3 regions of the Mycobacterium sp. DBP42 genome follow, and region 2 is predicted to be linked to each of the others. Evidence: predicted binding sites of a transcription regulator. Region 2 holds the regulator's gene; each other region holds the start of a gene.

Region 1 (2,267 bases), on a different contig from region 2:
TGGTGCGGGCCATGTAGAGCGGTTCGGCGGTGTAGTGGTCGTAGATGATCAGGTAGTGGAAGCTGTGCGATGCCAACCTGATGAGGTCTTTCATCGGCAGTCGGATACCCGAACCGGTGACCGCGATGCCGGCGCCGGTTTCCAGCTCGGCCAAGGTCGTGGAGACCACCACGGTGACCGGCAGACCGCCATGCCGGCCGAGCCGTTTTGACATCAGCAGTTCGCGCAGTGCGACTTTGAGTGCGTCGTGGTTGCGCTGGGCCTGGGTTCGGGTGTCACGGTCGGCGGCGGCCTGCTGGTCTTGCCGGTCTTGCTGCTCGGGGCCCGTGTCGGCGCCGGAGATCTCCGGATCAACGACCTCGGACTCATCGGTGTCGGGGATGTCGAGTGGGTTGGGTGTGGGATTGTGGACCGGTTCTTGATCGCTGGGATTGTTGATGCCGGGCTGGCCCCATACGCCGGTGACCGTGGTCAGATACGACGCTGTCTCGGGGTCCAGCCAACCCTGCACATGCACCAACCCGTCGGCGTCTTGTTTGCCGATCCGCAGCCCGCGTAGGTGGGCCGCGACGTCGGGGCTGTCGCCGTCCTGGTTGAGCAGATACAGCAGTTTGTCGGCGGCCGCTTTCAGTGCTTCGGGCGTGTCTCGGGTGGCCGCGGCCACCAGATCCGATTCGATCTGTGCGAGTTCGGCTGTGCTGACGTAGTTCTCCGCCTTGGCCACGGTGTGGCCGATGATCGTGATGTGTTCGGTGCTGATCGATCCGGACCTCAGCGCGTGGGCGCAGGCGGGCAGCGCCGGCGCCAGCACCTCGCCGGTGAGGCTGTATCGCGGACCTAGGTCCTCAGCTGCTGCGACGCGGCGTGAGGCTTCCTTGCGGCTGATGCGCATCCGGGTGGCAAGAACATCGGTCCAGGATTTGCCGCCGATCTCATGCGGGCTGGTGCGGGCCATCAGCGCCGACTGGATGCGGTGATCGATCGTGGCCTCCTTGCGGGCCTGCTGCTCGCGTTCTGACTGGATGGCCAACAACTCCTCGGTGTCGAGTCCGCTGAAATCAACGTCGGCCAATGTCGAGGTTGCGGCGCGGTGGCCGGCCAGCGCGGTCTGCACTGCCTCGCGGGTGTGGGCCAAGCCGACGTTCATGTATCGAACACTAGTTCGATACACTGACAAGAAATCGCAGTTTGGGACCGGTGTGGCCACAGTGGCCAAAGTTTCGATCATCGCGATTCGTAAATCTCGTCGGCGTCGTGGTGGCGCTTGCCGTGATTGCGTGTCATCGCAGTCCGAAGCCCGTCCCGTAGCGCTGCCGAAGGTGGTCCGGGCAGTCACGGTGCATCTGCTGAGTTCCCGGCGCTCGCTGGCTGAGCCGCGTTTGCCCGGACAGCAAGATCCATGTCTCAAGAGGCAGTCGCGCTGATACTGGGCATCGTGCACACAAGTCAGCGCAGGAGGAACGACAATCCGCCGCCACGGACCGGGAACAGCGAAACCGAGGTTCTCCGTGGGTTTCTCGATTACCTCCGCACATCGATCGCCGGGAAGGTCGACGGTGTGCCTGAGCCAATGGCCCGGTCGTCTCCGGTGCCGTCGGGCACAACGCTGCTCGGGGTGCTGAATCACCTGACCAACGTCGAACGCTGGATCTTCCTGGGTGAGGACGTCACCGACTGGCCTGCGACGTTCGCGGTCGGACCGTCGGACACCGTCGCCGATGTGGTGGCCCGCTACCGCGACACCGTCGAGCGCGCCAACGAGGTGCTCGACGGCTGTACCGACCTCGCGGCGCCTGTTCCCCGGCCGCATGCCGGACGGCCCGCGCCCAGCGTCCGTTGGGCCCTCACCCACATGATCGAAGAGACCGGCCGCCACGCGGGTCACGCCGACATTCTGCGCGAACTGATCGACGGCGCGACCGGCCGCTGAGCACGCTTCGGGTCGACCCGCATTCAGGCAGCGTCGAAGTTCGTCGTTAACGCTGCTAACGACCGGGCGTCGGCCTAATCTCGATGCGTGCGACTCGCTTGGCCGCTGACGGGGCGGTTGGAGGAGACCCGGCTGATCGACACCGCGCTGGATTCCATCGAACTGTCCGGCATCGTGATCTACGGGACTGCCGGGGTCGGCAAGAGCCGTATCGCCCGCGAAGCACTTTCGACAGCGGGCGCCGATGGCCGTGAAACACGCTGGGCGGTGGGCACATCAGCGGCTCAGACCCTTCCGCTGGGGACGTTCGCGCGGTGGGTGGGAACATCGGACGCCG
Region 2 (2,267 bases):
TGCTCGACGACCCGGGCGACCGGGGCGTCGGGGGCGACGCGCCGGGCCACCTGCTGCAGCGTCTCCCCCGACTTCACCTGCACCACCGCGAGTTCGGTCGGAGTCGTGCCGGGGTCGGTTCCCATCACCCCGCCGAGTTGGGCCACCAAACCCAGCCAGATCGTGATGCCGGCTGCCACCAGTGCCAACAAGACGGTCGTCACAGGGGTGATGGGCCGGCTGCGGTGGGACGCCCGCGACATCAACACCCCGGTCCCGCGGTAGCGAACCGAACCGCCGGCGGGACGCGTGGGCGAGGGCCGCTGGACCCGGCGCAACGGCCTGGGAGCACCAGCGCCGAACTGGGCGCGGGGGCCCTGCGACCGCGGAGTGGCCCGAACAGCGCGGGAACGGCTATCGGCGGGGATATCGATGATCGCCATCTGACTGCCTTTCGGTGAGACGTTTCGCTCTTGTGTTCGAACATAGTCGCTCAAGTGTTCGATTGATAGAACATGTGATCGAACTGTTGCCAAACGATAGAACAGCCCACCGACAAGTTCGGGCCACCAGGCCCGCCCACCCCTTGACAGCGGCGCACGCCGCACCCACCTGCAGACACGCCCACAACACACGTCGAACACATGTTTGATTAATGTTCGAACAACGACTACATTCGGCCTCATGAGCGACGACCGCAGCAGGGACGGCAGCACCGACACCCCGGCCGAATCGGACGGCGCGGGTCCACGCCGGGCCGAGGGGGGCCTCACCGACCGGCAACGGACGATTCTCGACGTCATCCGCGCATCGGTGACCAGTCGCGGCTACCCACCCAGCATCCGCGAGATCGGGGACGCGGTCGGCCTCACCTCGACCTCGTCGGTCGCCCATCAGTTGCGCACCCTGGAACGCAAGGGCTATCTCCGACGCGACCCCAACCGGCCGCGTGCGGTCGACGTGCGCGGTGCGGAGGATCCGGCCGCCGCGGTGGTCTCGACCGACGTGACCGGTTCCGATGCACTACCCGAGCCGACCTTCGTTCCGGTGCTCGGGCGCATCGCCGCGGGCGGTCCCATCCTGGCCGAGCAGGCCGTCGAGGATGTCTTCCCCCTGCCCCGCGAACTGGTCGGTGAGGGCTCGCTGTTCCTGCTCAAGGTCGTCGGAGACTCGATGGTCGATGCGGCCATCTGCGATGGCGACTGGGTGGTGGTGCGCCAGCAGAGCGTGGCCGACAACGGTGACATCGTGGCAGCCATGATCGACGGCGAAGCCACCGTCAAGACGTTCAAGCGGACCCGCGGTCAGGTCTGGCTGATGCCGCACAACCCGGCATACGAGCCGATCCCCGGTAACGACGCAGCGGTGCTCGGCAAGGTCGTCACCGTGATTCGCAAGATCTGACGGACCGATGGCCGGGCCGGCCGCACCGAAAGGCGGCCGGAGCCCGGTAGCTCAGCCCGTGGACGCTGGGTCAGTCGGTTCGGACAAAACCGTTGGTGCGCGCGAATTCCTCACTGGCGAACCAAATCTCGGCGACCGCATCGTCATACTCACTACTGTCGGGTGCCCAGTATCGGCCGGTCTTGGTGTCGGCCTTGATCGGGTAGCCCTCCGGCGCACGATTCGGGTCGTCCAGCGGTAGGTGAATGGCCGTGGCGCTCGGGATCTCGTCCAGTTCGATGGCGGCATGGCGCCCGCTGTGGGGCTCGGTGCTGCTGTATGCCTCGGCCTCGGTGATCACCCGGGTGGGCGCAGTGTCGACATTGTCCTGGTCGCTCGGCGGGGCCATGCCGCTCAGCGTCGAGAAGCCCGGCGCCGCGGGGACACCGCCGGTCGCCCCCGCGAACGCCCCGGTGTCGAACGTGTCGTCTGCGAGCTCCGCTTCGATTTCGCCGTCGGTGTCCTCGCCCTCGGCAACTTCTTCGAAGTCCGCATCGATGGGCGTGTCGAGATCCTCGTCGCCGAAGTCGTCGTCCTCGTAGTCGTCGTCCTCGTAGTCCTCGTAGTCGTCGAAGTCGTCATCGTCGTCGAAGCCGCGCTCCCCGACCAGCTGTGCGGAATCCTCCGGCGGTTCCTCCTCCTCACCCGGGACTCCGTAACCGATGGCGGGGCCGCGGGGCGCGGCCCACTGGCTGACCGGGATCGCGGTGTCGGTGGGGCCGTCATACGGCGACGCCGCCGCACTCGCCACGTCCTCGCCCGGCCCGCCGAATCGCGCTGTCGCGGCTTCGCCGGCACCGTAGGCAGTGCTCGGCGTGTAGCTGCCCGACGTATCGGCGCCGTGG
Region 3 (2,267 bases), on a different contig from region 2:
ACGGTGTCGCATCGGCGAGGGCGGCGGCCAGGTCATCTCCGGGCCGGAACTCGGGAAGCCCTGGTACGGGCAGGATCTCGACGCGGTCCGCGGACCCGTGCTCGGTGCTCACCGCCGAGCTCACAGTGCAACGCCTCCCAGGTCCAGGCCGGCCCGCACCATCTCGGCGGTGGTGGCCGGGTCTGTCATCAGCAGCGGCACCGCGCGTACCTGAACGCCTTCGATGTCGGCGTCGTCACCTTCGTGTACCAACCAGCCGTCCAGGATTCCGGTGCCCGAACGGGCGCCGAAGTGCTGTCCGACGGCTTGCGAGGTGGACTCGACGCCGATGATGGAAAGGCACTCATCGGCCATACCGCGCAACGGTTTTCCGTCGATGATGGGGGAGTAGCCGATTACCGGCGCTTTCGTCGATCGCAGTGCACCCCGGATCCCGGGGATCTGCAGGATCGGTCCGATGCTCACGACGGGGTTCGACGGTGCCAGCAACACCACGTCCGCGTCGGCGATGGCATCGGTGACCCCCGGCGCGGCCGTTGCCTGTTCTGCACCCACGAACGCAAAACTGTGCGAAGGTATCTGTGCGCGGTACCGCACCCACCATTCCTGGAAGTGGATGGCGTGACGAACGCCGGCCTGATCACCCGGACCGGGGTCGGTGACCACCACGTGGGTCTCGCTGCGGTCGTCGGTGACCGGCAGCAGCCGCGCCCCTGGCGACCAGCGCTTGCACAGTGCCTCGGTGACCTGTGACAGCGGATAGCCCGCGCGCAGCATCTGGGTGCGGACCAGGTGGGTGGCCAGGTCCCGGTCGCCCAGGCCGAACCAGTCGGGTTGCACACCGTAGGCGGCAAGTTCTTCCTTGGCGTGCCAGGTTTCATTCCGATGACCCCAGCCACGCTCGGGATCGATACCGCCGCCCAGGGTGTACATGCACGTGTCGAGGTCCGGGCAGATCCGGACGCCGTGCATCCAGGCGTCGTCGCCGACGTTCACGATCGCCGTGAGTTCATGCTTGCTGTCGCCGCCGGCAAACTGGCCCAGGCCCAACAGGTGCTGTACCCCCAGCAAAAACCGGGCGCCTCCGACGCCGCCGACCAGAACGGTGATCTTCACAACGTCCGACCCTAAGCGCTCATGGCGCGCGGATGGAAACGACGTCGTCACGGGCAGGACACGCCGATGTCGCGACGCGCCGATTTGACATTACGAGATGGTATGAATTCGCGTCCTGGCGCTTGACCCCGGCAGCTAACACGTGTGTAATCACAGATGTGTCATTTCCCGGTTGGTGACCGATTCCGGTGTCGCGGACCGAGATTCGATCAACTGTTCGAATGGGTGACCGCACATCGCAATAGTGGGGCTCCACTTAGGATCTACGAGACCGAGTGAGGAGGCGGGGGATAATGTCTTATGAGAGCGGCGATTTCGATCGTGTGGTCCGGTTCGACAACCGGCTACTCGGCTCGGTAGACAACGCACCGCACATCAACGCCGGGCCGACACCGCTGGGGATTCCCGGACGACCTCAGCTGAGTTTGGTACCTGAGCACATCGATGTTGATCCGGAAACCGAAGATGACCAATGGCAGGAACGTGCGCTGTGCGCACAGACCGACCCGGAGGCGTTCTTCCCGGAGAAGGGCGGGTCTACCCGCGAGGCCAAGCGCATCTGCCAGGGCTGCGAAGTGAAGGACGCATGCCTGGAGTACGCGCTCGCACACGATGAACGCTTCGGTATTTGGGGAGGGTTGTCCGAGCGGGAGCGTCGCCGGCTCAAACGCGGCATCATCTGACGCTCCTGTCGGCAGAGCGCTTCATCGCAGGGTGTGGCGCTCGACGTCAGTCGTCGTCGATCGTTGGGTCGATGACTGACGGTTCCACTCCCAGATAGGTGGCCACCTGGGCCACCAGGATTTCATGCAGCAGATCAGCCAGCTCATCGGATCCTTTGACCCGGCGCTCGATGGGCTTGCGGAACAAGACAATTCGAGCCCGGGTCGCATTCCCTCTGACGTCGACCCCAGCCGGTATCAGTCGGGCCAGCGCGATCGGCCCGTCGGCGATGACCTCGGGCGGCCACTGCACACTGTCCGGATCTTTCGGGGACATCCGCGGAATCTCATCGACGGCGACGTCGAGTTCACGCAGCCGCGACGCCCAACGCCGTTCGATCGGTTCGTAGGCCTCCAGTACCGCCATGTCGAACCGCTCGGCCCGGCTGCGCCACCCGGGAACCGAGCGCGGAAGCAGCGGCCCGCGCA

The links. Region 2 encodes LexA, which represses DNA repair genes until DNA is damaged. Its sites were predicted from a motif close to CGAACANNTGTTCG; they were not measured.
Region 1: E0T84_RS23710 (HNH endonuclease signature motif containing protein) is a predicted target of LexA. The motif match lies at 1,152-1,165, and genes of this name have one in related genera.
Region 3: cofD (2-phospho-L-lactate transferase) is a predicted target of LexA. The motif match lies at 1,323-1,336, and genes of this name have one in related genera.

Annotation. Positions count from the first base shown of each region.
Region 1 covers NZ_VCMY01000033.1:38,345-40,611, reverse strand. The annotation lists gene E0T84_RS23710 (HNH endonuclease signature motif containing protein) at 1-1,147, opposite strand, end outside; gene E0T84_RS23705 (DinB family protein) at 1,400-1,930, shown strand; gene E0T84_RS23700 (LuxR family transcriptional regulator) at 2,018-2,267, shown strand, end outside.
Region 2 covers NZ_VCMY01000011.1:59,779-62,045, reverse strand. The annotation lists gene E0T84_RS13495 (LysM peptidoglycan-binding domain-containing protein) at 1-422, opposite strand, end outside; gene lexA (transcriptional repressor LexA) at 664-1,383, shown strand; gene E0T84_RS13485 (LGFP repeat-containing protein) at 1,454-2,267, opposite strand, start outside.
Region 3 covers NZ_VCMY01000009.1:22,155-24,421, forward strand. The annotation lists gene E0T84_RS11765 (coenzyme F420-0:L-glutamate ligase) at 1-112, opposite strand, end outside; gene cofD (2-phospho-L-lactate transferase) at 121-1,116, opposite strand; gene E0T84_RS11775 (WhiB family transcriptional regulator) at 1,410-1,799, shown strand; gene E0T84_RS11780 (metallopeptidase family protein) at 1,846-2,267, opposite strand, start outside.